Regions from separate parts of the Planomonospora sp. ID91781 genome, predicted to be linked through region 2. Evidence: riboswitches for the same ligand, from Rfam matches in the RefSeq annotation. Region 2 holds a riboswitch; the other holds the start of a gene.
What was found. Region 2 has a riboswitch for thiamine pyrophosphate ahead of HS048_RS04615 (cytosine permease). Riboswitches for the same ligand answer to the same signal wherever they lie in the genome.

Region 1: another riboswitch for thiamine pyrophosphate. It lies ahead of thiC (phosphomethylpyrimidine synthase ThiC); the one in region 2 lies ahead of HS048_RS04615 (cytosine permease).

What each region holds. Positions count from the first base shown of each region.
Region 1 is NZ_JABTEY010000002.1:68,729-83,178, forward strand. It holds gene HS048_RS19515 (APC family permease) at 1-1,309, shown strand, start outside; gene HS048_RS19520 (acyl-CoA dehydrogenase family protein) at 1,263-2,444, opposite strand; gene HS048_RS19525 (class I SAM-dependent methyltransferase) at 2,529-3,119, opposite strand; gene HS048_RS19530 (sensor histidine kinase) at 3,248-4,918, shown strand; gene HS048_RS19535 (response regulator transcription factor) at 4,965-5,666, shown strand; gene HS048_RS19540 (hypothetical protein) at 5,734-6,153, shown strand; gene HS048_RS19545 (methyl-accepting chemotaxis protein) at 6,236-7,849, opposite strand; gene thiC (phosphomethylpyrimidine synthase ThiC) at 8,094-9,824, opposite strand; TPP riboswitch at 9,817-9,929, opposite strand; gene HS048_RS19555 (CDP-alcohol phosphatidyltransferase family protein) at 10,092-10,682, shown strand; gene HS048_RS19560 (mannose-1-phosphate guanyltransferase) at 10,694-13,195, shown strand; gene HS048_RS19565 (FHA domain-containing protein) at 13,519-14,031, shown strand; gene HS048_RS19570 (MerR family transcriptional regulator) at 14,058-14,450, shown strand, end outside.
Region 2 is NZ_JABTEY010000001.1:999,637-1,014,086, forward strand. It holds gene HS048_RS04595 (GPP34 family phosphoprotein) at 85-726, opposite strand; gene HS048_RS04600 (DM13 domain-containing protein) at 907-1,482, shown strand; gene HS048_RS04605 (TenA family protein) at 1,655-2,260, shown strand; gene HS048_RS04610 (rhodanese-like domain-containing protein) at 2,324-2,647, shown strand; TPP riboswitch at 2,837-2,977, shown strand; gene HS048_RS04615 (cytosine permease) at 2,968-4,338, shown strand; gene HS048_RS04620 (methylated-DNA--[protein]-cysteine S-methyltransferase) at 4,378-4,956, opposite strand; gene HS048_RS04625 (ATP-binding protein) at 5,246-5,671, shown strand; gene HS048_RS04630 (membrane protein insertase YidC) at 5,673-6,377, opposite strand; gene HS048_RS04635 (DUF6412 domain-containing protein) at 6,468-6,731, opposite strand; gene HS048_RS04640 (hypothetical protein) at 6,757-6,921, opposite strand; gene HS048_RS04645 (response regulator transcription factor) at 7,058-7,753, shown strand; gene HS048_RS04650 (sensor histidine kinase KdpD) at 7,750-8,877, shown strand; gene HS048_RS04655 (hypothetical protein) at 8,889-9,416, opposite strand; gene HS048_RS04660 (STAS domain-containing protein) at 9,675-10,028, shown strand; gene HS048_RS04665 (glycosyltransferase) at 10,108-10,809, shown strand; gene HS048_RS04670 (hypothetical protein) at 10,852-12,459, shown strand; gene HS048_RS04675 (hypothetical protein) at 12,359-14,450, opposite strand, start outside.

The DNA of each region.
Region 1 (14,450 bases), on a different contig from region 2:
GGGACCGGGACAGGGCACGGCGCTGCTCCTCGGGGCGGTGCTCGGGCCCGGCGTGCTCGCCCTGCCGCACCTGGCCGCGGCCGCCGCCGGACCGGCCTCGATCGTGGCCTGGGCCGCGCTGCTGGCGCTCAGCGCGCCGGTGGCGCTGACCTTCGCCGCGCTGGGCGGCCGGTTCCCCGACGGCGGCGGGGTGGCGGCGTTCGCCGCGCGGGCCTTCGGCGCCCGGACCGCGGCGGTGACCGGCTGGTGGTTCTACTTCGCGGTCCCGGTCGGAGTGCCGGCCGGAGCCCTGATCGGAGCCGAGTACGTCTCCTCGGCCCTGGGGCTGGGCGCCGGCGGGACCCTGGCGGTGACCTGCGGGCTGCTGGCGGCGGCGTTCGCCGCCAACCACGCGGGCCTGCGGTTCTCCGGCGGGCTGCAGCTCCTGCTGGCGGTCCTGCTCGTCGCGCTCCTGGTCGCGGCGGTGGCGGCGGCCCTGCCCGCCGTACGGCCCGGCAACTTCACGCCGTTCGCCCCGCACGGACCGGAGGGGGTCGCCCGGGCCGCCGGAGTGCTGTTCTTCGCCTTCGTCGGCTGGGAGGCGGCCAGCCACCTGTCGGCCGAGTTCGCCGATCCCCGCCGCCACCTGCCGCGGGCCACGGTGCTCACCCTGGCGGTCGTGGGCGTGCTCTACACCGGGCTGGCGGTGAGCGTGATCGGCGTGCTCGGCGGGCGGGCGGCCGTCTCACCGGTCCCGCTCGCCCTGCTGCTGGAGCACGGCGCCGGGAGCCTGGCCGGGCCGGTCACCGCCGGAGCGGCCCTGCTGCTGAGCTTCGGCGCGATCAACACCTACGTGGCCGGGGGCGCCCGGCTCGGCGCCGCGCTGGCCCGCGACGGCGCACTGCCCGCCTGGCTGGCCGGCGGCGCGGGCCCGGCGCGGGTGGGGCACGGCGCGGACTCGGCGCGGGTGGGGCATGACGCGGACCCGGGCCGGGTGCCGCACCGCAGCCTGCTCCTGCTGGCCGTGCTCTCCGGCGCGGTGACCGCGGCGGTGGCGGGCTCCGGGCTCGGACTCGACCCGCTGATGCGGGCGACCTCGGCCTGCCTGGCCGCGGTCACCGCGGTCGGCGTCGCCGCCGCGACCCGCCTGCTGTCCGGGGCCGGGCGGCGGACCGCGGCGGTGGCCACGGTCCTCACCCTGGCGCTGCTGGCCGCCTGCGGGCCGTACCTGCTGGTGCCGCTGGTGCTGGCGGCGGGCGCGGCGGCCGCCGGGCGGGTGCGGGTCAGAAGCTCCGCGGCAGGCCGAGGACCTGGGTGGCCAGGTGGTTGAGGAGCAGTTCCTCGGTGACCGGGGCGACCCTGCCGATGCGGGCGTCGGCCAGCAGCCGGGCGACGGGGTACTCCAGCGAGTAGGCCATGCCCCCGTGGGTCTGGAAGGCGTGGTCGGCCGCCTCCCAGGCCGCCTGGGAGGCGGTCAGCTTGGCGATGTTGGCCTCGGTGCCGCACGGCCGCCGCTCGTCGAAGAGCCAGGCGGCCTTGTACAGCATCAGCCTGGCCAGCTCGATCTTGGCCTTGACCTGGGCGAGGGGGAAGGCGACGGCCTGGTTGGCGCCGATCGGGCGGCCGAAGACCTCGCGCTCCTTCGCGTACTGCACGGCCGCCCGCAGCGCGACCTCGGCGCCGCCGAGCGCGGATGCGGCCAGCAGGATGCGCTCGGGGTTGAGGATGTCCCACAGCACCCGCGCGCCCTGGTCCGCCTCGCCGACGACGTTCGCCGCCGGCACGCGCAGGTCGTCGATGAAGACCGTGTTGGACGGCGTGGTGTTGGCGCCCATCTTGGGGATCGGCCGGTAGGAGAGCCGGCCCGCGGCGACGGCCTCGGGCACGTTCACCAGCAGGACGGTCAGGCCGTGACTGCGTGGGCGGGCCTCGGCGGCGGGCACGGTCCGGGTGACCAGGAGCATCCAGGCGGCGCGCTGCACGCCGGTGATCCAGATCTTCTGGCCGTTGACCACGAACTCGTCGCCGTCGCGGCGGGCGGAGGTCGAGATGCCGAGCGCGTTGGAGCCGGCGTCGGGTTCGGTGAGGGCGAAGCAGGTCTCGATCTCGCCGGTGGCCAGCCGGGGCAGCAGCTCCTCGCGCTGGCGCGCGCTGCCGTGCCGGGCCAGGGTCATCGCGCCGAAGCCGGGGGTCAGGACGTAGGTGAACGCCGAGCCTCCGGCCGCGCCGGAGGCGGAGAGGGTCTCGGTGGCCACGGCCAGCTCCAGCAGGCCCTGGCCGCCTCCGCCGTACTCCTCGGGGACGGCCAGCCCCAGCCAGCCGCCCTTGGCCAGCTCCGCCCAGACCTCCTCCGGCCAGCGCTTGTCGGACTCGCAGCGCTGCCAGTAGCCGAGGTCGTAGCGTGAGCAGATGTCGGCGACGCCGCGCTGTACGGCCAGCGCGCTCTCCGGAAGAGTGAAGTCCACCCTGATCGGCTCCGTCCTGGTCGCGTGCGCAGCGAACCGGTTGCGCACGCAATGGTAGAACGAAGTTCGGTCAGAAGGCGAGGGTCACGCGCGCGGGCGCCGCGCGTGGTACACGAAGGCCGGCGGGACGTTCGCCCACACCGTCCGGCCCGTGACGACCTCCTCGAAGGTGCGGTGCAGGCGCCGCCGGAAGCGCCGCGCGGGCGGCAGGTGCTTGGCGAAGCTGTAGGCGAAGGTGGTGAAGGCCGCGTTCGGCCCCATGACGGCGGCGACGGCGTCCAGCAGGCTCGCCTGCGTCCCCTCGGAGAACGCGGCCCAGGGCAGCCCGCTCACGACCGCGTCGGCCTGGAGGAAGCCCCGCCGCTCCAGCAGGTCCGGCAGTTCCGCCGCGTCCGCGACCACGACGTCGACCTTGGGGTGGCGGGCCGCGAGGAACTCCGCCAGCTTCGGGTTGATCTCGACCGCCAGGTGGTGCCCCCGGCCGCCCAGCCGCCGCTGGATCTCCGCGGTGAACGCGCCGGTGCCGGGGCCGAGCTCGACGATCACCGGATCGCCCCGGTGGGGGATCGGTGCGGTCACGGCCTCGGCGAGCCGGCGGGAACTCGGTGCCACGGCTCCGGTGGTCCCCGGGGCCCGCATCCACTGCCCCAGGAAGACCGCGGTGTCATTGGTCATGATGTGAAGGTTAAGGGTTCTTTGGCCGTTGATTACCGGTCATTCGGCCGATCTTCCGGCCAGTAGGAGGAGGCGCCGCCCTTCGGGAGGATGAGCGGACCGCCTGCGCGGGCGGATACCTTTTCGCTATGAGATCCCGCGGTCCGGTGCCGGACGTCCTTCTGGCGCTCGCCGGGATCGCCCTCGGCCTCGTCGTCTCCGGCAAGACCGGCGAGCCCGCGCCGTGGCCGGCCGCGGCGGCGCTCGCCCTGCTGGCCGGGGCCCCGATGGGGTTCGTCCGGCGCGGTCCGCTGGTGGTCTGCGCCTACTACGCGGCCTTCCTGGTCGTCGGCGACCGGTTCCCCGCGTTCGCCACCGACACCGCGCAGATCCTGCTCCCGGTGGCCGTGGGGATCCTCGCCCACCGCGACGCCTGGCGCCGGATCGTGCCCGGCGCGGTCCTGGCCGGCGCCGCCACCGCGGTCAACCTCGCCGACCCGGCGACCGCCCTCACCGCCGCCACCTGGTACTTCCCGCTCGGGATGAGCGCGGTCCCGGTCGTGGTCGGCCGCTACCTGCGCAGCCCCATCGAGGCGGTGGCCGAGGTGGAGCGCCGGCCCGGCCTGGACCTGCTGCTGGCCGGCGGCGGGGTGGCCTTCATGGTCCTGGACACCTGGACCGGCTGGGACGCCGGGCCGTGGCCCGTCTGGGGGGTGGGCTGGTTCGTGATCGGCTGCGGGCTCACCGCCGGGCTGGTCCGCCTGCTCCCCGGCACGGCCTTCGCGCTGCAGGCCGTACTGGTGCTGCTGGCCGACCAGAACGCGCAGTTCGCCGCGAACTCGCTGCAGGGCCTGTTCCTGGTGACGCTGGGCGCCTTCGCGATGTACGCCTCGTGGTCCTGGACCGCCGTCGCCTACCTGCTCGCCGCCGGGGTGACCGCGTTGAACGTCGTCGGCGACGAACTGGCCGAGGTGACCCCGCTGCGCATCGCCGCCCTGATGGCCATGGTGGCCGCGCCGGTCATCATCGGCCGCTACCTCGGCGTCCGGCGGGCCGCCGCGGGCCTGCAGCTGGCCATGGCCGAGGAGGCCAGGCAGCTGGCCGCCGAGCGCGCCCGGGCCGACCTGCTGGCCGAGCGCGAGCGCATCGCCCGCGACGTCCACGACATCGTCGCCCACCACGTCGGCGCCATGGTGCTGCGGGCCGGCGCCGCGCAGTACGCCGCGCCGTCGGGGCCGGTGGCCGAGGCGCTGGCCGACATCCGCGCCACCGGCCACCAGGTGCTGGAGGACCTGCGGGGCCTGCTCAACGTGCTGCGCGACCCCGAACTGGCCCACCTGCCCGTCGCCGACCCCGAGGAGGTGGTCCGCGACGCGGTGGAGCGGATGAACGCCGCCGGGCTGGAGGTCGAGCTCCGCCTCGACCCGGGGGCCGAGTCCGTCCCCCTGGTGACGCGCGCCTCGGCCGCCAGGATCGTCCAGGAGGGCCTGACCAACGTCCTCAAGCACGCCGGGCCCGGCACCCGTGCGACCGTCGAGCTGCGGGACGCCGGCGGCGCGCTGGAGGTGAACGTGCTCAGCGGCCCGCCGCCGGGGCCCCGCGACGCGCTGCCCTCCTCGGGGCAGGGCATCGCGGGCATGCGCGAGCGGGCCCGCGCCCTGGGCGGGGACCTGTCCGCCGGTCCCCGCCCGGACGGCGGCTGGCGGCTGGCGGCGACGCTCCCGGTGGAGCGCCCCGGCCATCCGGCCGGATATTCGTGCGGGATGACGCCGCAGTACAGACTGCTGCCGTGGCGTCGCGAGGAGGAGGAGACGGTGTGAGCGGGCGCGGTGCGGCCCAGTCCCGGCGGCAGGGGGAGGAGGCCCCGTGATCCGGGTCGTCGTCGCCGACGACCAGGCGCTGGTGCGCGCGGGCGTGCGGATGCTCCTGGAGGCGGCGGGGGAGATGGAGGTCTGCGGCGAGGCCGTGGACGGCGCGCAGGCCGTCGAGCACGCCGAGCGGCTCCGCCCCGACGTGCTGCTGATGGATCTGCGCATGCCCCGGGTGGACGGGCTGGAGGCCACCCGGCGGATCCTGGCGGCCTGGCCCGCCGCGCGGATCGTCATCCTGACCACGTTCGCCGAGGACGAGAACGTCTACGCGGCGCTGCGGGCCGGGGCGATCGGCTTCCTGGTGAAGGACGACGAGCCGGAGCGGATGGTCGACGCCGTGCGCCGGGCCGCCGCGGGGGAGCCGCTGCTGGCCCCCTCCGTGCTGCGCCGCGTGGTGGAGCGCGCCCTGGCGGCCGAGGAGCAGGCCGGCCCGCGCGTCCCGGCCGGGCTCACCGACCGGGAGCTGGAGGTGCTCTCCCTGGTCGGGGCGGGACTGTCCAACGGGGAGATCGCCGACGCCCTCCACGTGGGCGTGACCACCGTCAAGACCCACGTCTCCACCGCCATGGACAAGCTGGGCCTGCGCAACCGCATCCAGGCGGCGGTGGTCGCCCACCGGATCGGCCTGGTCGGCGCGGACTTCCGCCCGGTACGGAATCCTCCCCGCGGCGGACCGGCGGGTCCGCCCCCGGGCTGACGACGGGAGCGCCCCCTCGCGGCCACGATGTGCTGCCAGGCAACCACCGCGAGGAAGGACACCTCTCATGCAGGAGGTCATCACCCAGGGCCGCGCCGCCCAGACCCGCCCGGTCTCCACCGGCCTGCTGTACGGCCTGCGCGTCCTGGTCACCGCGCAGGCGGCCGGGCTGATCGTCGCGGCCTCGTTCGCCGGCCAGGCCGTGAACGGCGGGGCGGACCTGGCCGAGACCCACGTGATGGCGGGCATGGCGGTGCACCTGATCGCCCTCCTGCAGATCGTGGCGGCCGTGCTGGTCTGGCGGCCGGGCCGCGGCGCGGGCTGGCCCGCGCTGGCCAGCCTCGGCCTGTTCCTGGTCGGGATGGGCCAGCACTTCAGCTGGGAGGCGCTCGGCACCCACGTGCCCAGCGGGCTCGCGCTGTTCGGGCTGACCGTGGCCGTGCTCGTCTGGGCCTGGTCGCCCCGCGCCGCCGCGCGCCGCTCCTGACCCTGCGGCCGGACCGCGACCGGACCGCGACCGGACCGCGACCGGACCCGGCCGCCCGTCCGAGGGCGGCCGGGCCCGGATCTCAGTAACGGAAACCGGAGACCAGCGTGTGCAGCCGGGCCGACAGCCCGGCCAGCTCGGCCGCGGCCCGCTGGCTCTCGCCCACGCCCTCGGCCGTCACGCGCGCCGCCCCGGCCAGCACCGAGATGTTGGCCGCGATGTCCGCGCTGCCCTGCGCGGCCTCGGCCACACTGCGGTTCATCTCCCCGGTGGTGGCGGTCTGCTCCTCCACCGCACCGGCGATCGTCAGCTGGTAGTCGTTGATCCTGCCGATGATCGTCGAGATCTCCGCGATGGCCGCCACCGCGCTCTCGGTGTCGGCCTGGATCGCCTCGACCCGCTTGGAGATGTCCTCGGTCGCCTTGGCCGTCTCCTGCGCCAGGTCCTTGACCTCGCCCGCCACGACCGCGAAGCCCTTGCCGGCGTCCCCGGCCCGCGCCGCCTCGATGGTGGCGTTCAGGGCCAGCAGGTTGGTCTGCTCGGCGATCGAGGTGATGGTCTTGATCACGCTGCCGATCTCCGCCGACGAGGCGCCGAGCTTGGCGACGGTCTCGTTGGTGGAGGCGGCGACCTCCACCGCCTTCGAGGCGACCTTGGCGCCCTCGCCGGCGTTGTGCGCGATCTCCCGGATGGACGCGCCCATCTCCTCGCTGCCGGCCGAGACGGTCTGCACGTTGTGCGAGACCTGGCCGGCGGCGGCTGCGACGTTGCCGGCCTGGGTGGAGGCCTCGTCCGCGCTGGCGGCGATGCGGTCGCTGACGCCCGACAACTCGGTCGAGCTGGCGGCCAGCGTGTCGGCGCTGGTGGCCAGCGCCTCGATGGCCTCGCGGATGGCCGTGTTGGCCTGGTTGACCGCCACCGCCATCTCGCCGACCTCGTCGCGGGAGGTCACCTCGACGGTCCGGGTCAGATCGCCCCGGGCCATGGCGGAGAGGGTCTGCGACAGCTTCCGCAGCGTGCCGACCATCGTGCGGGCGATCAGCAGGGCGACGACCACGGAGAGCGCCAGGCCGACCGTGAGCAGCACGATGACCGAGACACGGGCGTCCTCGTAGCCGGCGTTGCCGGCGGCGACCATCATCTCGCTCGCCTTCCGCTCGTTGTCCACCAGCTTGTCCATCAGGACGTTGAGCTCCATGGAGGTCTCGCCGAGCCGGGTGGCGGCCTGGGCGAGGTCCGTGCCCGATCCTGCGGGCAGGGGCGCGCCGAACATCACGGCGTCGCGCAGGACCTCGAACTCCTGCCACACCTCCTCGAAGGCGGCCAGGTCCTGCTGCAGGGGCTGGTAATCCGCGACGTCCGCCCTGTAGGCCTCGAACGCGGCGGTCACCTGGTCGGTGTAGTCGTGCACCTGCCGGGTGCGCTCGGCCCGCTTCTCGGGGGCCCGCTCGAGGACGGCGCCCACCGAGGTGTTGTACATGTCGGCCATCCGGGCGCGGACCTCGCCGAGGGCGGCCTGGTTGGTGTTGGCCCTCCCCATCGACCGCATGTCTTCGTTCATCGTCGACATGCGGCTGAGCGCCGTCACGCCGATCACGCCTGCCATGACGGCCACCAGCGCCACGGCGACGAGCATTTTGGTGCTGATGCGCAGGTCGGCGAAGCGACCGCGCAGCGCGTTGCGGCGTACGGTCACCGCGGGGGGTTCAATTCGGTCAAGAGGGGGTTCACGGCAGGTCCTTTCCAGCGCTGAACCGGGGGAGGGCTGTACGACGGTCCCGGGTGGGGGCGTCGCCGTTCCATCGGTGCGGGAGGAAGGGAACTGAGGAGAGCCGCGGGATGCGACGGAGGTCACCCGGACCGCCGTCCGCCGCGGAGCCCGGCGCACGCGGCCCCGCGGTCCGGCGGGTTCCGGACCGCGGGGCCGCGGGACCCGCCGGTCAGTCGGCCAGAGGCAGGTAGACGCGGTTGCCGTTCGCCGCGAACTCCTCGGCCTTGGCCCGCAGGCCGGCCTCGACGTCGTCGCCGGACAGGCCCGCGCCGCCGCCGTACGCGGCCGCGATGTCGTGGCTGATCCGCATCGAGCAGAACTTCGGCCCGCACATGGAGCAGAAGTGCGCGGTCTTGGCCGGGGCGGCGGGCAGGGTCTCGTCGTGGAAGGACCGGGCCGTGTCGGGATCCAGGGACAGGTCGAACTGGTCCTCCCAGCGGAACTCGAACCGCGCGTCGGACAGGGCGTCGTCCCGGGCCTGGGCCCCCGGGTGGCCCTTGGCGAGGTCGGCCGCGTGCGCCGCGATCTTGTAGGTGATCACGCCGGTCTTCACGTCGTCCCTGTCCGGCAGCCCCAGGTGCTCCTTGGGCGTGACGTAGCAGAGCATGGCGGTGCCGTACCAGCCGATCATCGCCGCGCCGATGGCGGAGGTGATGTGGTCGTAGCCGGGGGCGACGTCCGTGGTCAGCGGGCCGAGGGTGTAGAACGGCGCGTCGTCGCAGAGCTCGCGCTGCAGGTCGACGTTCTCCTTGATCTTGTGCATGGGCACGTGGCCCGGGCCTTCGACCATCACCTGGACGTCGTGTGCGTGGGCGATCCTCGTGAGCTCGCCGAGCGTGCGCAGCTCGGCGAACTGGGCCTCGTCGTTGGCGTCGGCGATCGACCCCGGGCGCAGGCCGTCGCCGAGAGAGAACGCCACGTCGTAGGCGGCCAGGATCTCGCAGATGTCGGCGAAGCGCTCGTACAGGAAGCTCTCGCGGTGGTGGGCCAGGCACCAGGCCGCCATGATCGAGCCGCCCCGGGAGACGATGCCGGTCTTGCGTCCGACGGTCAGCGGCACGTGGGCCAGCCGTACCCCGGCGTGCACGGTGAAGTAGTCCACGCCCTGCTCGCACTGCTCGATCAGGGTGTCGCGGTAGACCTCCCAGGACAGCTCCTCGGGGCGGCCGCCGACCTTCTCCAGCGCCTGGTAGAGGGGGACGGTCCCGATCGGCACCGGGGAGTTGCGGATGATCCACTCGCGGGTGGTGTGGATGTTGCGGCCGGTGGACAGGTCCATCACGGTGTCGGCGCCCCACCGGGTCGCCCAGGTCATCTTGTCGACCTCCTCGGCGATGGTGGAGGCCACGGCCGAGTTGCCGATGTTGGCGTTGATCTTCACGAGGAAGTTGCGGCCGATGATCATCGGCTCGCTCTCCGGGTGGTTGACGTTGGCCGGGATGATCGCCCGTCCGGCGGCCACCTCGTCGCGGACGAACTCCGGGCTCACCCCCTCGCGGACGGCGACGAACCGCATCTCCTCGGTGATCACGCCGCGCCGGGCGTAGGCGAGCTGGGTCACCGGCGCCCCCGCCGCCCGCAGCGGCCGATGGCCGCCGCCGGTGAAGACGGCGTCCAGCGAGCGCAGGTCGCGCGACCGGGACTCGGGGTCCCGGTAGCCGTCGTCGCCCGGCTCGACCGGGCGGCCGCCGTACCGGACCACGTCGCCCCGGCCGGTGATCCACTCCTCGCGCAGGCGGGGCAGGCCGCGGGTGATGTCGACGGTCACCGCGGGGTCGGCGTAGGGGCCCGAGGTGTCGTACAGCGTGACGGACTCGCCGTTGGTCAGCCGGACCTCGCGCATGGGGACGCGGAGGTCACCGCAGTAGATCTTGGAACTGGTCGGGCGCGCGTCGGACATCGCGCAAACTCCCTTCGCCGGCATTACCCGGAGCAGGTTCTGGCGGTCGGCGGCCGTTCCAGCCGTCCTCTCAGCCCGGTTCTCCGGGCTCCCGCGTTGGTCGGCGAAACCATAACGCGATCTTCACGCCGATCGCCAGCCCGCACGGCGGTGAGGGATATGTCACTCCTCCGGGCCGAGGCCGGTTACCGGCCCCCGAGCCGCGACGCGTCAGCGTCGCCATCAACACAGTAGTGTCACCCTCAGGTACGGGGAGGGGACGAACGGGTGAATGCGGAAGTTTCGGGGACCGAGGACCGGATCTGGACGGTCCCCAACGCGCTGAGCCTGGCCAGGCTGCTGGGCGTGCCCGTCTTCCTCTGGCTCGTGCTCGGCCCCGAGGCCGACGGCTGGGCCGTCGCGCTGCTGATGCTCGCCGGGTTCTCCGACTGGCTCGACGGCAAGATCGCCCGAGCGTGGAACCAGACCAGCAGGCTCGGCAGGCTGCTGGACCCGCTGGCCGACCGGCTCTACATCCTGGCGACACTGCTCGGCCTGGCGCTGCGCGGCATCATCCCGTGGTGGCTGGCGCTCGTCATCCCGCTGCGGGACGTCATGCTGCTGGGCATCCCGCCGATCCTGCGCCGCCTGGGGTACGGCCCGGCGCTCCCGGTGCACTTCCTGGGCAAGGCCGCCACCGCCAACCTGCTCTACTCCTTCCCCCTCCTCTTCCTCGCCCACCACGACGCGTGGTACGCCGGCCCCGCCCGGATCCTCGGCTGGGCGCTGGCCATCTGGGGCGTGGGGCTGTACTGGTGGTCGGGGGTGCTGTATTGGGTACAGGTGCGGCAACTTCTCAAAGGAGCTGGAACGCCTTAATGAGGTGATTCGTGAAGGCCGTCGTGATGGCGGGCGGGGAGGGGACACGGCTCCGGCCGATGACCGCCAACCAGCCCAAACCGCTGCTGCCCGTGGTCAACCGGCCGATCATGGAACACGTGCTGCGGCTGCTGAAGAGGCACGGGTTCACCGAGACCGTGGTGACCGTGCAGTTCCTGGCCGCCCTCGTCCGCACCTACTTCGGTGACGGCGACGAGCTCGGCATGGACCTGTACTACGCCACGGAGGAGACGCCGCTCGGCACGGCCGGCAGCGTCAAGAACGCCGCGGACGAGCTCCGCGACGACCGGTTCCTGGTCATCTCCGGTGACGCGCTCACCGACATCGACCTGACCGACATGGTCCGGTTCCACCGGGAGCAGGGCGCGTTGGTCACCATCGGGCTCAAGCGCGTGCCCAACCCGCTGGAGTTCGGCATCGTCATCGCCGACGAGCGGGGCCGGGTCGAGCGCTTCCTGGAGAAGCCCACCTGGGGCCAGGTCTTCTCCGACACGGTCAACACCGGCATCTACGTGATGGAGCCCGAGATCCTCGACGAGGTCGCCGCGGGGGAGCCGGTCGACTGGTCGGCGGACGTCTTCCCCCGCCTGCTGGCGCGCGGGGCCCCGATCTTCGGCTACGTGGCGGAGGGCTACTGGGAGGACGTCGGCACCCACGAGAGCTACCTGGCGGTCCAGGCCGACGTGCTCTCCGGCCGGGTGGCGGTGGACCTCGACGCCTTCGAGCTCTCGCCCGGAGTCTGGGTGGCCGAGGGCGCCGTGGTGGACCCGGACGCCGTGCTCAAGGGCCCGCTGTACATCGGCGACTACGCCAAGGTCGAAGCCGGCGCCGAGCTGCGCGAGTACACCGTGCTGGGGAGCAACGCGGTGGTCCGCGAGGGCGCCTTCCTGCACCGGGCGGTGGTCCACGACAACGTCTACGTCGGCCCGGGGGTCCACCTGCGCGGCTGCGTCATCGGCAAGAACAGCGACCTGATGACGGGGGCCCGGATCGAGGAGAGCGCCGTCATCGGGGACGAGTGCGTCATCGAGGCCGAGGCCTACGTCTCCTCCGGCGTCAAGGTCTACCCGTTCAAGACCGTCGAGGCCGGGGCGGTGGTGAACACCAGCGTGATCTGGGAGTCCCGCGGCCAGCGCAGCCTGTTCGGTCCCCGGGGGGTCTCCGGGCTCGTCAACGTCGAGATCACCCCCGAGCTGTGCGTACGGCTGGCCAGCGCCTACGCCACGACGCTGCGCAAGGGCGCCTCGGTCGTCACCTCCCGCGACTCCTCGCGCGCGGCGCGGGCCCTGAAGCGGGCGGTGATCAGCGCCCTGAACGCCAGCGCCATCAACGTGCTGGACCTGGAGGCCACCCCGCTGCCCGTCTCCCGCTTCCACACGGCCAAGGAGAATGCCGTCGGCGGGATCGCGCTGCGCACCACCGCGGGCGACCCGCAGAGCGTGGACATCGTCTTCATGGACGACAGCGGCGCCGACCTGTCCCGGTCCGCGCAGCGGAAACTGGAACGGGTCTTCTCCCGCCAGGAGTTCCGCCGGGCCTTCCCCGGCGAGATCGCCGAGCTCGGCTTCCCCCCGCGGGCGGTCGAGGACTACACCCACGAGCTGCTGCGCCGGGTGGACATGACCGGCGTGCGCGACGCCGACATGAAGGTCGTGGTCGACTGCGCCGGGGGCACCTCCTCCCTGGTGCTGCCGAGCCTGCTGGGCAGGGCCGGGGTCGACGTGCTGACCGTCAACAACCGGCTGGACGAGGCCTCGCCCACCGAGACCTTCGCCGAGCGCCGCCGCGACCTGCAGCGCCTGGCGGAGCTGGTCGGCTCCTCCCGGGCGGCGTTCGGGGTGCGGTTCGACCCGGTGGGCGAGCGGGTCTCGCTGGTCAACGAGACGGGCCAGCTGATCAGTGAGGAGCGCGCCCTGCTGGTCGTGCTGGACCTGGTCGCGGCCGAGCGGCGCGGCGGCCGGGTGGCGCTGCCGGTGACCACCACGCGGGTGGCCGAGCAGGTCTGCCGCTTCCACGGCGTGCAGGTCGAATGGACCTCCACCGCGCTCGACGCGCTCACCGCGGCCTCCCGCGCGCCGGACATGGTGTTCGCCGGGGACGGGCGCGGCGGGTTCATCGTGCCGGAGTTCGGCCCGGCGGTGGACGGGCTGGCGGTCTTCCTGCGCCTGCTCGGCCTGGTCGCCAGGACCCGGCTCTCGCTCAGCCAGATCGACGCCAGGATCCCCGTCGCCAGGCTGCTGCGCCGTACGGTGCCGACCCCCTGGGCGGCCAAGGGGGCGGTGATGCGCTCGGTCATCGAGGCGGCCGAGCGCCAGCGCATCGACACCACCGACGGCGTGCGGGTCGTCGGCGAGGACGGGAGCTGGACGCTGGTCCTGCCCGACCCCTCCGAGGCGGTCACCCACCTGTGGGCCGAGGGGCCCGACGCCGACTCCGCGCAGGTCCTGCTGGAGCACTGGGCCCGGATCGTGGAACGGGCGGCCGGCCCGTGAGCCGGGTGACCCCGCCGGGCGGGCGGGGATCGAGGGCCTGCGGGGCGGAGGGAGTCCGGGACGGGAGAGGTCTGAGGGACGTGGGAGAACCTGGCGGGCGGCGCGACGCGCCCGGCTTGGCGAAGATATGGACCTTGGGCCTTCCCCGCCTGTAACTTTGTCCCCGACCGAACCCCCGGTCCAGTGCTCGCCTTGACCTTTGCGCCTCAGCGGCGTAAGTTGCGGCATTCGCAGTTTGAGCAAACACTTGAGAAGCGAAGAAGCGAGGCGCGCATCCCCGAGCACCGTTGCCGCGCCTTCGCGGTAGGAGGCCGAGCCGATCGATGCCGAGCGTCTACTGCACGCAGTGCGGTCATGCCAACCCCGAGGACGCGCGTTTCTGTTCTCGCTGCGGGTCGCCGCTGACCAGAGCCGAGACACCCGGAGACAGCACGTCGACGATCTCCCTCTCCGGGATCGAGGCCTACGAGGCGGAGACAGGGGAGGCGCTCCTCGCCGAGCGGCAGGCCGTCGAGCAGTTGCCCCCGGGCACGGCCCTGCTCGTCGTCCAGCGCGGTCCCAACGCCGGCAGTCGCTTCCTGCTGGACAGTGACCTCACCACCGTGGGCCGCCACCCGGAGAGCGACATCTTCCTGGACGACATCACCGTCTCGCGGCGCCACGTGGAGTTCTACCGGCGCGGCGGCGGCGTGTTCACCGTCCGCGACGTGGGCAGTCTCAACGGCACCTACGTCAACCGCGAGCGGATCGAGGAGGTCCCGCTCTACGGCGGTGACGAGGTGCAGATCGGCAAGTTCCGCCTGGTGTTCCTCACCCGCGGCGCCGCTGGAGGATGATGAGCCCGCAGGCCGCTCGTGCGCACATGAGCATCGGGGAGGTGCTCGCCCTGCTGCAGGGCGAGTTCCCCGACGTCAGCATCTCCAAGATCCGTTTCTTGGAGGGCGAGGGGTTGATCGAACCGGAGCGCAGTCCCTCCGGCTACCGCAAGTTCACCTACGCCGACGTCGAGCGGCTCCGCTACATCCTCAGCGAGCAGCGTGACCGCTACCTGCCGCTGCGCGTGATCAAGGACCGGCTGGAGGAGGCCGACCGCGAGGAGCGGCCCGTCGCCCGGCCGCGCGCCGTGCCCTCGGAGGCGCAGCCGGAGGTCCGGCTCAGCCGCGAGGAGCTCCTGGCCGCCGCCGAGATCGACGAGGAGACCCTGGCCGAGCTCGAGGACTACGGACTGCTGGCGGCCGTGGCCCGGCACTACGAC
Region 2 (14,450 bases):
GCTCCGGAGGGAGCCCCGTACGGCGCGGCCCGCGCCGTACGGGGCCGGACGGGAGCCCGGCCCCGGCCCGCGTCCCGGGACCCGTCAGGCTCCGGCGGCCGCCGCGGCGGCCACGGCCCCGGCCACGATGGCGGCGTTGATCGAGTCGATGGTCTTGGCCACGGCCCTGCCCACCCACTCGCTCTCGACGATCTCCTTGACGCGCTCCTTGCGCACGCCGGGGAACGCCTTGCGGTCGATCTTGGCCGCGTGCAGGACGGCGATCAGCACGGCCACCCGCTCGTCCGGGTCCGCCCCGTCCAGCACGCTCCGCACCCGCTCGCGGATCTCCCGCTCCACCCGCGGGTCGCGCTCCGGATAGCGGGCGACGGGGAAGATCCCGAGGATCTTCCGGTGCTCCTCGTTCAGCACACCGCGCTCGGCCAGCCCGGTGAGCAGGCGCTTGCGGAGCTTGGCGGAGGAGAGCCGGTAGACCCACCAGTCGGGTTTGCGCTCTTTGGCCTCCCCTGCGATCCGGGCGAGCGTCGCGTCCAGCTCCTCGTCCCCCAGCGGGGTCGCGTCCCTGACCGTGACCTTCTTCCCGTCCAGGTCGATGCGGCCGTTCACGGCGAGCTCCGCCAGCAGCGCGCCGCCGAGCGCGGAGTCCAGCTGCGTCGCCCCGACCAGTGGCTTGCCCTCGGTCTCCTCGTGGGCGAGGAGAAGGACTTCTTCGGCGATGGTGGTCATGATCCGACCCTATTGCGGCATCCCCGCACCGGGCATCCCCGCACCGGGCATCCCTGCGTCCTCGCAGTGCCGTCCCCGCCGGGCGCCGAGCCGCGACCGGGACGTAAGCACCACGTAAGAGCCGGGCCGGGATGGCGGGCGTACCTTCGGGGCGAAGCCGACAGCGCGCCGGGAGGACCCGTGAGAACGAAGAGACCGCTCCGCCACCCCGCCGTCCGGGTGGTCCTGGCACTCGGCGCGGCCGGGCTCGCCGTCGCGCTGTACCTGTTCCAGCCGTGGCGGCTGTTCACCACGGTCGAGGTGAACGAGGCACCGCCGTCCGCGGCCGCCTCTTCCGTGCCCGCCTCCTCCGCGCCGGGAGCGGAGGCGGAGGGCGCCCCGGACGCGCCCGCCGAACCGGTCTCCGGGCCGAGGACCGTGGCGACCGGCGTGTTCGTCTCCCACGAGCACGACACGACGGGCACGGCAAAGGTGCTGGAGCTGGCCGACGGCCGCCGGGTGCTGAGGATCGAGGACCTGGACACCTCCGACGGGCCGGACCTGCGGGTCTGGCTGAGCGACCAGCCGGTCAAGGAGGGCCGGGCGGGGTGGTTCAACCTCGACGACGGCGAGCACCTGGAGCTGGGCGGGTTGAAGGGCAACAAGGGCGACGCCAACTACGCCATCCCCGCCGGGGCCGACCTGGAGGATCTGCGGACCGTCACCATCTGGTGCAGGCGCTTCAGCGTCTCCTTCGGCGCCGCCGCGCTGGCCTGACCCGGCCGAAGGAGGCTGCGCCACGGATGGGGCCGCGGCCGGCGGTTACCGGGGCCGTCCGGGCGGAGGACACCGCGCCCCGGCCCGGTGTCGTGCGCGGTACCCCGGCCCGGTGTCGTGCGCCGTACCCCGGTCCTGGAGGGAAGGCGGTCTCTGCGACAATCCCCGGCCTATGAGCATCTCTGAGGAACTCCACGCCATCGGCCGCCCCCTGCTCGACGCGCAGCTCGCCCATCCGACGGTGACCGGGATCGCCCGGGGCGACCTGGCCGAGCCGGTGTTCCGGTCGTGGCTGGAGCAGGACTACCTCTTCCTGCTGGACTACGTCCGGGTGTTCTCCCGGCTGGCCTGGCAGGCCCCGGACGGGCACCTCGGCGACCTGGTGGACCTGGCCCACGCCACCTTCCACGAGGAGCTGGACCTGCACCGCTCCCTGTCCGCGGAGTTCGGGGCCGACCTGGAAGGGGCGCGCAAGGGGCCGGCGTGCGCGGCCTACACCGCGTTCCTGCTGGAGTCGGCCGCCTCCTACGCCGAAGGGCTGGCGGCGCTCTACCCCTGCATGTGGGGCTACTCGACGCTGGGCCGGATCCTGGCCGAGAACCCGCCCGCCGAGCCGCGCTACCGCGCCTGGGTCGACACCTACGCCCACCCCGGCTTCGCGGAGCTGACCGGGCGCATCGCCGTGATGATCGACGAGGCGGCGCCCGACCCGCGGCGGGCCAGGGAGCTGTTCACCGCGGGGATGGCCCACGAGCTCGCCTTCTGGGACGTGCCCTGACCTGCGGCGGGGATTCCGGCCGGAGGCGGACGGGGTGGTCCGCCGAGCGGGCATCATGGGGCCATGAATGTTCCTGAGGTCGAAGTGCAGGCCGTACCCGATGAGGCGTTCCTGCTGGACGTGCGCGAGCACGACGAGTGGCGGGCGGGGCACGCGCCCACGGCCGTGCACATCCCGCTGGGGGAGCTGCAGGCGCGCGTGGAGGAGGTCCCCGGCGACGTCCCCGTCTACGTGGTCTGCCGGGTGGGCGGGCGCTCCGCGCACGCCGCGGCCTGGCTCAACCACCTGGGCCGGGACGCGGTCAACGTCGGGGGCGGCATGCAGTCCTGGGCCTTCGCGGGCCGTCCGATGGTGAGCGAGACCGGCCAGAACCCGTTCGTGGCCTGAAGGGGCGGGACGGTCGGGACCCGTCCGCGGCTTGAAGGGCGCGGGAGCGGATGGGACCGGGTGAGCGGGGACCGGGCGGGTGAGGCCGGGCGGGAGCGGGTGAGGTCGAGTCGGGCGGGAACGGGCTGGGCCGGGCCGCCGGACCCGGGCTCTTGCGCTGAACGGTGCGGATGGCATAATCCGGGACGGAATATCTACCGCGGGAGCTCGGGCGGAGCCGGGCTGAGAGGGCGGGACCACGCGGAGGGCCGGAGAAGGCCCTCCCACGCGCCGCCGACCGCATGAACCTGTCCGGGTAATGCCGGCGTAGGGAGCGCGTGATGACGTCCGACGTCGCCGGTTCCGGGGTGGCCGCGAAGCACGCGGAGGCCCCTCTCACCCTCGACGAGGCCCCGCCCAGGGCCCTGGGAGTGCTCGACCAGGGTGCGCTCTGGGCCAACCTGGGCGTCAGCCTGCTCGGGTTCTCCGGTGCGATCGCGCTGATCGATCCGCTCGGCGACCGGCCGCTGAGCTTCCTGGCGGCCGTGGCGGCCGCGGTCGTCGGCAGCCTCATCGGCACCGCGATGGTGGCGCTGGCCGCCATCCCGGGCCAGCAGACCGGCGCCCCGGCCATGGTGCTGCTGCGGGGCCTGTTCGGTGCGCGGCTGTCTTACGTGCCGACCGTGCTGAACATCGTCCAGATGCTCGGCTGGGGGGCCTTCGAGCTCTGGGTCATCGCCCAGGGCGCCCAGGCCATCGCCGGATCGTTCGGTGCCGAGGTGCCCTACGCCGTCTGGGTGGTCCTCGGCGGGGTGATCACCACCGCGCTGACCATCCGGCCGCTGGGCGCGGTCCGCCTGCTGCGCCGCTTCGTCACCGCCGGCGTGGTCGTCTCGACGGTCTGGTTCGCCTACGCGCTCTTCAGCAGGGATCCGGCGATCGGTGCGGGTACCTGGGAGGCGTTCGCCCCCTCCGTCGACTACGTGATCGCGCTCTCGGTCTCGTGGGTCCCGGTCGCCGCGGACTTCGCCCGCTTCTCCCGCTCCGGCAGGGCCGCCTTCACCGGCGTGGTGGGCGGCTACACCGTCGCCCAGGTGGCCTGCCTGACCCTGGGCGTGGCCGCTCTGGCACTGGTGGGCAACGACCCGGACAAGGTCTGGGACCCGTTCGTGGCGGCCCCGCTCGGCTGGCTCTTCTTCGGCATCCTGGTGCTGCGCGAGACCGACCAGTCGTTCGTGAACGTCTACTCCACCGCGATGTCCCTGCAGAACCTGCTGCCCCGGCTGGACCGCCGGATCATCTCGGCGGGCACCGGCGCGCTGGTCACCCTGCTCGCGATCTTCGTCAGCGCCGACACCTACACCGCCTTCCTGGGCCTGATCGGAGCGGTCTTCGTCCCGATGTTCGCCGTCCTCGCGGTGGACTACTTCCTGCTCGGCGGCAGGGACCGCTGGGACACCTCGGAGACCGCGCCCTCGCGCTGGCTCATGGTCCTGCCGTGGGTGCTCGGCTTCGCGGCCTGGTGGATGCTGGCGGCGCTGCCGACGGCACCGGAACTGGCCTGGTGGAAGGCGTTCTGGACGGGCGCGCGGGACCTGGTCGGGCTCGTCCCGCAGCCGTGGATGAGCGCCTCCCTCGCCGCGTTCATCGTCCCCGTCCTGGTGACCCTGGCCGTCGGCGCCCTCCGCGGCCGGCTGACGGACCGCCGCTGACGGACCGCCGCTGGAGGACGGCGCGGGATCTCCGGAGGGCTACCGGGGGCGGTGGCGTCCCTCGATGCGGAGCAGCCGCTCCTTGGCGGTCGTGCCGCCGGCGTAGCCGCCCAGCACGTCCTCGCTCTCGACCACCCGGTGGCAGGGCACGATCACGCACACCGGGTTGGCGCCGAGCGCGTTGCCGACCGCGCGCAGCGCCCGCGGCCGGCCGATCCGCCCGGCGATCTCCCGGTAGGTGGTCACCGTCCCGTACGGCACGGCGAGCATCATCTGCAGCACGGTCCTGGCGAACGGCGTGGCGAGCTGGAGGTCGACCGTGGTGGTGAAGGCGCGCAGCCGGCCGGAGAAGTAGGCGTCCAGCTCCCGGCGGACGGGGTCGAGCCGCCGCGGGTCGGGCCCGATGAACGAGCTGACGCCCCGGGCGACGCGCTCGAAGACGACGTTCTCGTCCTCGTAGCTGCAGGCCGCCACGCCCCGGCCGGACACGGCGAGGATCAGCCGCCCCACCGGGCCCTCGTGGACGCCGAACGCGACGTCGGGATGCCGGTCCCCCACGTAGGTGGGCGAGGTCACCCGCAGCAGTGCGTCGAGATCGCCGGATGACCCGGATGACATGTCCCACCCTCTCCCGTCCAGGCGCGTGGTCACGGCAGCGTATCGGACGGCTCGCCAGGCCGGGTCCGCCCCGGCGGGCTCCGACACGCCCGGCTCCCGTTACCGGCAGGGACACGCCGGGGCGGTAACGAGGCGGCAATGGAAGCGCCGATCTATTGTCGAGCGTGCACAAGCTGTAACCGGTCTGCGGTTTCTATGACTATCTAACGGGGCATTTCGGTCGTACTGGGGTGTGCTCCTCAGGGGGGAACAGGGATAGGGGGAGGTGGGTCCGTCGAGCGTCGTCTTGTTGCCGTATGCACCGTCCAGCGTCGCCGTCGCACGTCAGTACCTCAGCTCTGACCTGCAGGAATGGGGCGTCTACGAGACCGTGATAGATGACGCCGTGCTGGTGGTGAGCGAGCTGCTGAGTAACGCGCTCCGGCATGCGCACCCCCTGCCGTCCGGGCAGATCAAAGTGGCATGGCAGTGCACTGACGGATATGTCGAGGTAGCTGTGAGTGACGGCGGTTCGGCCACCGAACCCCGCGCGGGGAGAGCCGCGCTCTCCTCGCTGGGGGGCCGGGGGCTCGGCATCGTCGAATACCTGGCCGAGAACTGGGGGGTCAGACACGAAGGGGACGTCACCACCGTGTGGGCGGCCGTCGCGACCGCCGACACGGTGAGCAACGGTCATGCCGCCGTTCCCTCACCCGCCGTCCGGGAGTGCATCTGAATCAGGCGGGGGAGGGAGAAGCCCGGTACAGCACCGCCCTCTCCCCCGCCGTCCAGGCCGTCGTGACGAGCAGGTAGATCCCCGCCGCGAGCGGCAGCACGGCCGCCGCCAGGAGCGTCCCGAACGGGAGCAGCGGCATCAGCCCGCGCAGGGCCGCAGGCTGGACCTCCTGGTCCCCTTCGGCCATCGTGCGCCGGATCCGCCGCGACGTGATCACCGCCACGGCCAGCAGGAGCAGGAAGAGCCCGGCGAACACCAGGGACGGGCCGCTGATCAGTCCGAACCCGGCCACCGTGCCCGCGAACTGCTGCCCCAGCGGCACACCGAACAGCCCGTGGGTGAGCAGCGCGTTTGCCTGCCCGGCGATGGTCGACGAGACGAAGACCTGGTACATGACCGCGAAGAACGGCAACTGGGCCAGGCCCGGCAGGCAGCCCGCCAGAGGTGAGGCGTTCTCCGCGGCGTAGAGGGCGGCCATTTCCCGCCGGAGCCGCTCGGGGTCGCGGCCGTGGCGGTCCTGCAGCTTCCTGATCCGGGGAGCGAGCCGTCTGCGCACCCGCTCGCCCCTGGCCTGCATGACGCTGAGCGGGAGCAGCAGGAGCCGGACGGCGACGGTGAACAGGACGATCGCCGGCGCGGTGGAGCCCAGCGGGCCGGCGAGCGCGGCGATGAGGTCGGCGGTGAAGCCGAGGACGGGATCGAACACTGAGGAGCCCTTCTGAACGGAGTGGAGTCGGCGCAGAAGGCACCCGCGATCGCCCTCCCCCGGATCGGGGGAGGGTGCTCTCTCAGGGGGTCACGCGGGCGCCGGGCCCGCGGAGGGCGCTCGCGGACGGGAGCGTCCGGGCGCGCCGGGATCGCACTGCCGTACGAAGACCGGTGGTGCGGCGCGGCCCCGCCCCGGCGGACGGAGGCCCGGCCGGGACGCGGCGGCGGAGGGCGCCGTGCGCAGCGCCCACGCGAGGAGGAGCACGCCCAGCCCGGCCACGGCGGTCACCGTCAGGGCGCCGCCGTCGGGCAGCCAGACGAACAGCGTCTGGAGGACGAGCAGGGGGTTCACCGCAGGGCCGCCCGGGTGGACCGGGTCACTTGGACCGGCCGACGACCGTGACCAGGGCGACGACCACGAAGGCCACGAAGGCCAGCACCAGCAGGAGCTTGAACAGCCCGAACAGGGCGGGCAGCACGAGCCCGAACACCACGTAGAGCGCGAGGAGGACGCCCAGGACTGCCATCACGATACGACCCATGGGTCCACCGTACGCCGGAGATCGGCCCGGTGCGGGGCGGGCCGCATAACGATGGCGCATAACGCGGGCGCGCCGGGGTCTTACGGGCCGGTGACGGTTTCCTCCGGAGGAGGACGCGCGGGCCTACCGTGGGGCCATGAGCGCGCGCATTCTGGTGGTCGAGGACGACCCGACGGTGGCCGAGGTCGTGGCCCGCTACCTCGAACGCGACGGGCATCGCGTCGAGTGCGTCGGAGACGGTGCCGAGGCGCTCAGGCGGGCGCTGGCGGACCCGCCCGACCTGCTCGTGCTCGACCTGATGCTGCCCAAGCTGGACGGCCTGACGGTCTGCAGGAAGCTCAGGGAGCGCCGGCCGGTCCCGGTGATCATGCTGACCGCGCTGGGCGAGGAGATCGACCGGGTCGCCGGCCTGGAGACCGGCGCCGACGACTACGTCACCAAGCCGTTCAGCCCCCGCGAGCTGGCGTTGCGCGTCCAGTCGGTGCTGCGGCGGGCGCGCGGCGCGTCGATGCCGACGGGCACGGGCGTGCTGCGGGACGGCGACCTGGTGGTCGACGTGGGCGCGCACGAGGTACGGCTCGGCGGCGAGCAGGTCACGCTGACCGCCCGCGAGTTCGATCTCCTGGCCCACCTGATGCGCAACCCCCGCCAGGCGTTCAGCCGGTCCACCCTGCTCGACCAGGTCTGGGGCTGGTCGTTCGGCGACTCCTCCACGGTGACCGTCCACGTCCGCCGCCTCCGCGAGAAGATCGAGCCGGACCCGACCGTGCCCAGCCGCATCGTCACCGTCTGGGGCGTGGGCTACCGCTACGAGCCCGCGGAGCCGGCGTGATCCCCGAGATCGTGGAGATCGCCGCGGTCACCGCCGGCCTCGGCCTGCCGGTCGCGCTCGCCGGGCTGGGCGCCATGCACCTGCTCCGTGAGCGGTCGATCGGGACGATGCTCGCGGTGCTCGCCGCGGTCCCCGTCGTGGTGACGGTGGCGGGCGTCGCGGCGATCACCATGAGGATGATCATCGAGGGCGGCTCCCGGGACATCGTGCTCAGCGTGGTCGTCATCGGGGGCCTGGCCGGCCTGGGCGTGGCGGCGGTGCTCGGCCGACGCGTCGTGGCCGCCAGCCGCAGGCTCGTCGCCGCCGTGCACGACGTGCCCGACTCGGGGGAGTTCACCCCGCCCCGCGGTCTCCCGGCCGAGCTCGGCACGATCGCCGCCGCCCTCGACGAGGCCTACCGGCGGATCCGTCTCGGCCGCGAGCGCGAGCGCGCGCTGGAGGGCGCCCGCCGTGAGCTCGTCGCCTGGGTCAGTCACGATCTGCGCACCCCGCTGGCCGGGATGCGCGCCATGGCCGAGGCGCTGGAGGACGGCGTGGTCTCCGACCCGGAGACGGTGAACCGCTACCACGCCCGGATCCGGCTGGAGGCGGACCGCCTCTCCGGGATGGTCGACGACCTGTTCGAGCTGTCCAGGATCCATGCGGGCGCGCTGCGCCTGTCCCGCCGCCGGATCGGCCTCGGTGACCTGGTCGCCGACGCGCTGGCCGGGGTGGAGCCGCTGGCCCGGGCCAAGGGGGTGCGGCTGGCGGGCTCCGTGGACCCGGTGGTGCCCGTCCAGGCGGACGCGGGGGAGCTCTCCCGGGCCCTGTGCAACCTGGTGGCCAACGCGATCCGGCACACCCCGGCCGGCGGCACGGTCTCGGTCCGCGCGACTGCGGAGGGCGGGCTGGCCCGCCTGTCGGTGACCGACCGCTGCGGCGGGATCCCGGCGGAGGACCTGCCCCGGGTCTTCGACGTGGCCTTCCGCGGGGAGGCGGCCCGGAGCCCGCGGGGGGACGGCGCGGGCGCCGGGCTCGGCCTGGCGATCGCCAGAGGCATCGTGGAGGCCCACGAGGGTGCCATCGGCGTCGTCAACGCCGGGCCCGGCTGCCGCTTCGAGATCCGCCTCCCCCTGTCGAAGTGAGACCGCCGCGGTCAGACCGGTATGTCTCCGACGACTCTCCGGGGCACCGCCGACAGGGCGGCCTGGCCCTCCGACTGGGCCGGGACCATGAGGGTCACCTGGACCTCGTCGGAGAGGGAGGCGCCGTCGGGAGCCGGTTCGGCGGGCTCGCGGGAGAGGGGGTCCCGCAGTGCGCCGAAGCTCTCCGACATCGCCCGGAAGGTCGGGCACGGCCAGCGCCACATGCAGCTCCGGCAGCGCAGGATCGGATGCGCCGCGTCGCTGGTGATGCCGCCCGCGTCCCGGGGCTGGTGCAGGTCCAGGAGCCGGATCCCGAGTTCGGCGAAGTCGAGCAGTTCCTGGCGTGCTCCCTCCAGGAAGTCGAGGTCGTCGCTCGTGAGGCGGGTCCGGATGGGGACGAAGCCCTCGCGGTTCACCAGACCGCGGAGGGAGTGGGTCGCGTCCTGCCACGAGGTGGACCTGGTGGCGCGCGTGATGGTGGACTCCAGGCGCGTGCGGAGCAGTTGGCGCTGGGGATCCTCAGGAAGATCGTTGTTCATCGAAGCTACTGGGCCCGTTTCTACTCGTCGTCCGTCGTCGACTTGGTGCAGCGACGGTCGGGAGGTTCCGGGCCTCCCCCCTTTCCGGCCGAGCCGGTGTTGCACGCTGTCAAGCTTCGCGCACCGAGGGTTCGCGTGAGGGGAGAACGGGCGACAAAGGGCCGGGACCGATAGCCCCGGCAGGCAAAACCTTGAACAGGACACCCCCTTGGGCCGTAGAACGTGACCCGGGGCTCCGGCGCCGCTAGTGTGCCCGCTGTGGAGCTAAAAGTCTCAACTCGATCTCATGGTGGCCACACAATTGTGACCATTGTCGGAGAAATCGACCTATATACCGCGCCTCGCCTGCAGTCCGAGCTCGATCGGCTGCTGGACGAGAGCGCCGCCGCCTTCATGGTCGTCGACATGTCCGGCGTGGAGTTCTGCGACTCCACCGGCATGAACGTCCTGTTGTCCGCGCTCAAACGGCTGCGCGAGCAGGGAGGGGTCCTGGAGATGGCCGGGCCGCGCCCCGCCGTCCGTAAGATTCTTCAGGTCACCGGTCTCGATTCGGTGTTCACCGTCCACGAGGCGGTGCCCGAGGAACTGCTGGCGGCCGAGCCCAAGGCGTGAGCCGCCTCGCGGGGCCCGGGACGGAGGGCCGCGCGCACGCGGCGACCGGCGGACGAGGCGACCTGCGGAAGAGGGCGGCATGACCGGCACAGCAGTGATCATCCCGGCCAAGGACGAGGCCGACCGGATCGGTGCCACCGTGGCCGCCGCCCGGGCGCTGCCCGGGGTGGACCTGGTCGTCGTCGTGGACGACGGCTCGGCCGACCGGACCGGCAGGGTGGCCAGGGCCGCCGGAGCCCGCGTCGTACGGCACAGCCGCAACCGGGGCAAGGCCGCCGCGATGGAGAGCGGCGCGGAGGTCGTGCGGCTGTTCGACGAGGAGCGGGGCGGGCCTCCGCGGCACCTGCTGTTCCTGGACGCCGACCTGGGGGAGACCGCGCACACGGCCGTGCCCCTGATCGAGCCGGTCGCGGCGGGTGAGGCGGACATGACCATCGCCGTCTTCGTCACCCGGGTCAAGCTGGGGGGCCACGGGTTCGTGGTCCGGCTCGCGCGTGACGGCATCGAGCGCGCCACCGGCTGGACGCCCACCCAGCCGCTCAACGGCCAGCGCTGCCTGACCCGGGCCGCCTTCGAGGCGGCCCGGCCGCTGGCGCGCGGTTTCGGCGTGGAGACGGGCCTCACGATCGACCTGCTCCGCCGGGGCTTCCGGGTCCGCGAGGTCGAGGTGGAGATGTCCCACCGCGCCACCGGCACCGACTGGCGGGCCCAGCTCCACCGGACCCGGCAGTTCCGCGACGTCGCCCGCGCCCTCCTGGCCCGCAGGGCGCTGCACGTCTGAGCCCCGCCGCGGGCACCGCGGCGGGTGTGCTGGAATTTGCGGGTGACTCAGGACACGGCGGTGGCCGGCGGACCCGTACGGCACGGCGCGCGTGACGCTCTGGGCGTGTTCGCCCCGGTGGCGATCGGGCTCTCGGCCGGGCTGACCGTCCTGATCGGCCTGCTGGGGCCCTCGGCCATGGCGCCGGGCCTGCCCGGCCCCTCCTGGCACCCGCCGTACTCCCTGAACGCCGGGCCGGGCGGCCACCTGGTGATCGCCCTGGCCGCCGCGGCGATCGCGCTGGGCGGGACCGGCCTGGCCGCGGCCCTGCGGTCGCGGTGGCGGCCGGATCCGCGGCTGCTGCTCTGGGCCGGATCCGCCGTGGCCGCACTGCTGGCCCTCCTGCCGCCGTCGGGCTCGGCCGACCACCTGAACTACGCCGCCTACGGACGGCTGGCCGCGCTGGGCCGTGATCCGTACGCCGTCGCGCCCGCCGCGTTCCCCGGTGACCCGGTGGCGGGGGCCGTCGAGGAGTGGGCCGGGGTGACGAGCGTCTACGGCCCGGTCGCGACGGCGGTGCAGGCGCTGGCGAGCCTGGCCGGGGGCGACTCGGTCCGGCTGACCGTCTTCGGGATGGCGCTGTTCAACGCCGCGGCCTTCGTCGGGACCGGGCTGCTGCTGCACCGCCTGACCGCCGCCGACGCGGACCTCCAGCGGCGGGCGGCGCTGCTCTGGACGGCCAACCCGCTGATGATCTACCACCTGTCCGCCGGGATGCACGTCGACACCATGGCCGTGGCCTGCATGGCCGCCGCCCTGTTCGCCTTCTCGTCCCTGCGGGGCGCGGCCGGGGGCGCGACGTCGGGGGTACTGCTGGGGCTGGGGATCGGGGTCAAGCTCAACGCCGGGCTGGTCGCGCTCGGGCCCGCCTGGGAGCTGCGCCGCCGGCCCGGCAGGCTCGTCCTGGTCGCCGGTACGGCGACGGCCACGGTGGCGGCGGTCTACGGGATCGCCGGGCCGCACGTGCTCGACCAGGTGGGCGCGGCCAGCCGGAAGGTCTCCCTCGGCACCCCGTGGCAGCCGGTGAAGCTCGCCCTCCAGTCGCTGTTCGGGCCGGGCGCGTACGCGGTCTGGATCCAGGCCGGGTCGGTGCTCCTGCTGGCGGCCCTGGCCTGGCTGGTGTTCCGGGCCGTGCCGGGCGGCCCGATCGGCCCGGGCGGCGCGGTCCCTGCGGGCGGCCGGCTTCTTCCCCCGACCCCTCCGGTCCCGCCGTCGCCGTCGACCTCGACCCCTCCGGTCCCGCCGTCGACCTCGGCGCCGGTCCGGCGGCCGGTTCCGCCGGAGGCCCCGGCCCCGCTGGTGGCGGCGGTGATCGTCGTGGCCTGGCTGTTCGCCGCGCCGTACGCGCTGCCCTGGTACGACGGCCTGGCCTTCGCGCTGCTGGCCGCGGCGCCCGCCTGGCCGGCCCTGGAGGGGTTCGTGGTGGCCAGGACGGCGATCCTCTCGCTCGGCTACCTCCCGGCCCGGGAGGCGCTCCGCCCCGACGACCTGCTCTGGCTGAAGACCGTCGTCAGGCAGCAGGTGGTGCCGTGGTCCCTGCTTGCTCTGACGGCCGCTCTGCTGTGGTGGGCGGCGCGAGCCGGAGCGCGCGCACGCAGGCGGCCAGCGTGAGCGGCACCGCGACCGTGAGGGCCATGGCCGGGATGGCGATGCCGGAGTCGTTCATCAGGAACCCGATGAGCGCGCACGTCAGCGCGCCGATCAGCCCGGCCCGCAGCGCCGGGGCGAGGGCGTAGGCCCGTCCCAGCGCGGGGGCGCCCCAGCGGGAGGGGCGGTCCAGCACCAGGAAGAGGAAGGCCAGCGCGACCAGCGTGAGCAGGGTCAGCGACCAGTTGCCGACCGTGACCCCGACCATCGCGGTGAACTTGCGGGCGATCACCGTCCCGGCCTCGCCGTCCAGCACCTGCTGGACGAACGCGCCGAGGTGGGTGCGCTGCCCGGCGGGGCGGAGCCGGTCGGCGACCGCGATCGCGGTGATCAGGCCGATCCCGGCCAGTCCGACCAGGCCGAGCCGGACGGCCGAGACCCGGCGGCCGGAGAGCAGGATCAGGAAGACGGCCAGCCCGGTCAGGAACGCCGGGACCCCGCCGAAGTCGGCCCCCCAGCCCGGCCAGCCGTCCGCGAAGACCGCCAGCCCGCCGTACAGCGCGCAGACCGCCAGGGTGAGCCCGCGACGTCCCCGGGACGTCAGCCACTGGGCGATTCCGGCCAGGGCCAGGATCGTCCCGGCGGAGTAGACGGCGAAGGCGATGTTGCCGAACCCGTAGAAGCGCCCGCCGGCCACCGGCTCGTACCCGGTGACGGCGTTGACCTGGAGCGTCGAGCCGGTCATCACGTCGGCCAGCAGGGTGAGCGAGGTGATCCCGGCGACCACGGCGAGCGGGCCCAGCACGTGCGACCGCCAGGGCCCGGCGAACGCGAGCGCGGCGACGGCGCAGGCGATGCCGAGGATGGTCAGCACCACCCCGGCCATCGGGACCGGGAAGGCCCACCAGGGCACCAGCTGGGCGAGGAAGGTGGCGACCGCGATCGACCCGCTGACCGCGGCGACGGCCCGGACCGCGGTCAGCGCCCGCGCGCCGCCCCAGCCCCGGCGGATCGCGGCGGCGGCCAGCAGGTAGAAGAGGATCTGCACGGCCACGAAGCCGCCGAAGAACGGGCCGCGGACCCGGTTCACCACCCGGCTGGCCAGGTTCTCGCGGGCCAGGTCCGCCACGACGGCCGCGGTGGCGTCCCCCGGGGCGTCTCCTGGGGTGTCTGCGGCGCCTCCGGAGGCTCCGGCGCCCGGGGCGGGGTCCCCGCCGGTCCAGGGGCGGCCGACGACCGTCTTCGGCGTCTCCAGCCCCAGCAGGGCGATCGCGGTGGCGGTCAGGTCGGTGGTGGTGACCAGGCCGTTCTGGCGGGTGGAGGCGGCGGTGAGGTAGCCGCGGGGGTACGGCGAGCCGTCCGGCGACGGGCCGGAGGCGATCGCCACGTGCAGGTGGGCCACGTCGGAGGCGTCGGACAGGCCGCCGAGCAGGAGCGTGGAGTCCGGGGGGAGGCGGTCGAGGACGGCGCCGACCTGGCGGTCGATCCCGGCCACGGCCTCGCGCCTGACCTCGTCCGGCGGCGCGGCGGGCACGTCGCGATCGGTGCCGTCGCCGGTGCCGGCGGCGTCACCGGCCGCGCCGGTCCCGCCGTCCGTCCCGGTGGCGGTCCCGCTGCCGCTGCCGCTGCCGCTGCCGTCCTCGAGCCAGGCGCGGGTGAGGTCTCCGGCCTCGACGACGACGAGCCGGTACGGGGTCAGCTCACCCAGCCGCTCCACCGTCTCCGCGTATTTGGCTACTTTTCCGGATTTGTCAGCGGCCCCGAGAGCGGCCCCCGGTCCGGCCGCCGCCACCCTCCCTCCGGCATCGGTGACGAGCTGCCCGAGCTGACCGAGCACCGGCTTGTAGGAGGTGTCCGCGTTGAAGGCGACCAGTTGCGCCCAGCCCGGCACGCCGGCGCCCTCGCCGGAGACCTGCGGGACCGGAGGCGGGGAGCAGCCCGGGGCGGACGTGCCAGCCCGCTGCCCCGCCGAGGCCGTCAGCCAGCCCTCCACCGGGCAGATGAAGCCCCGTCCC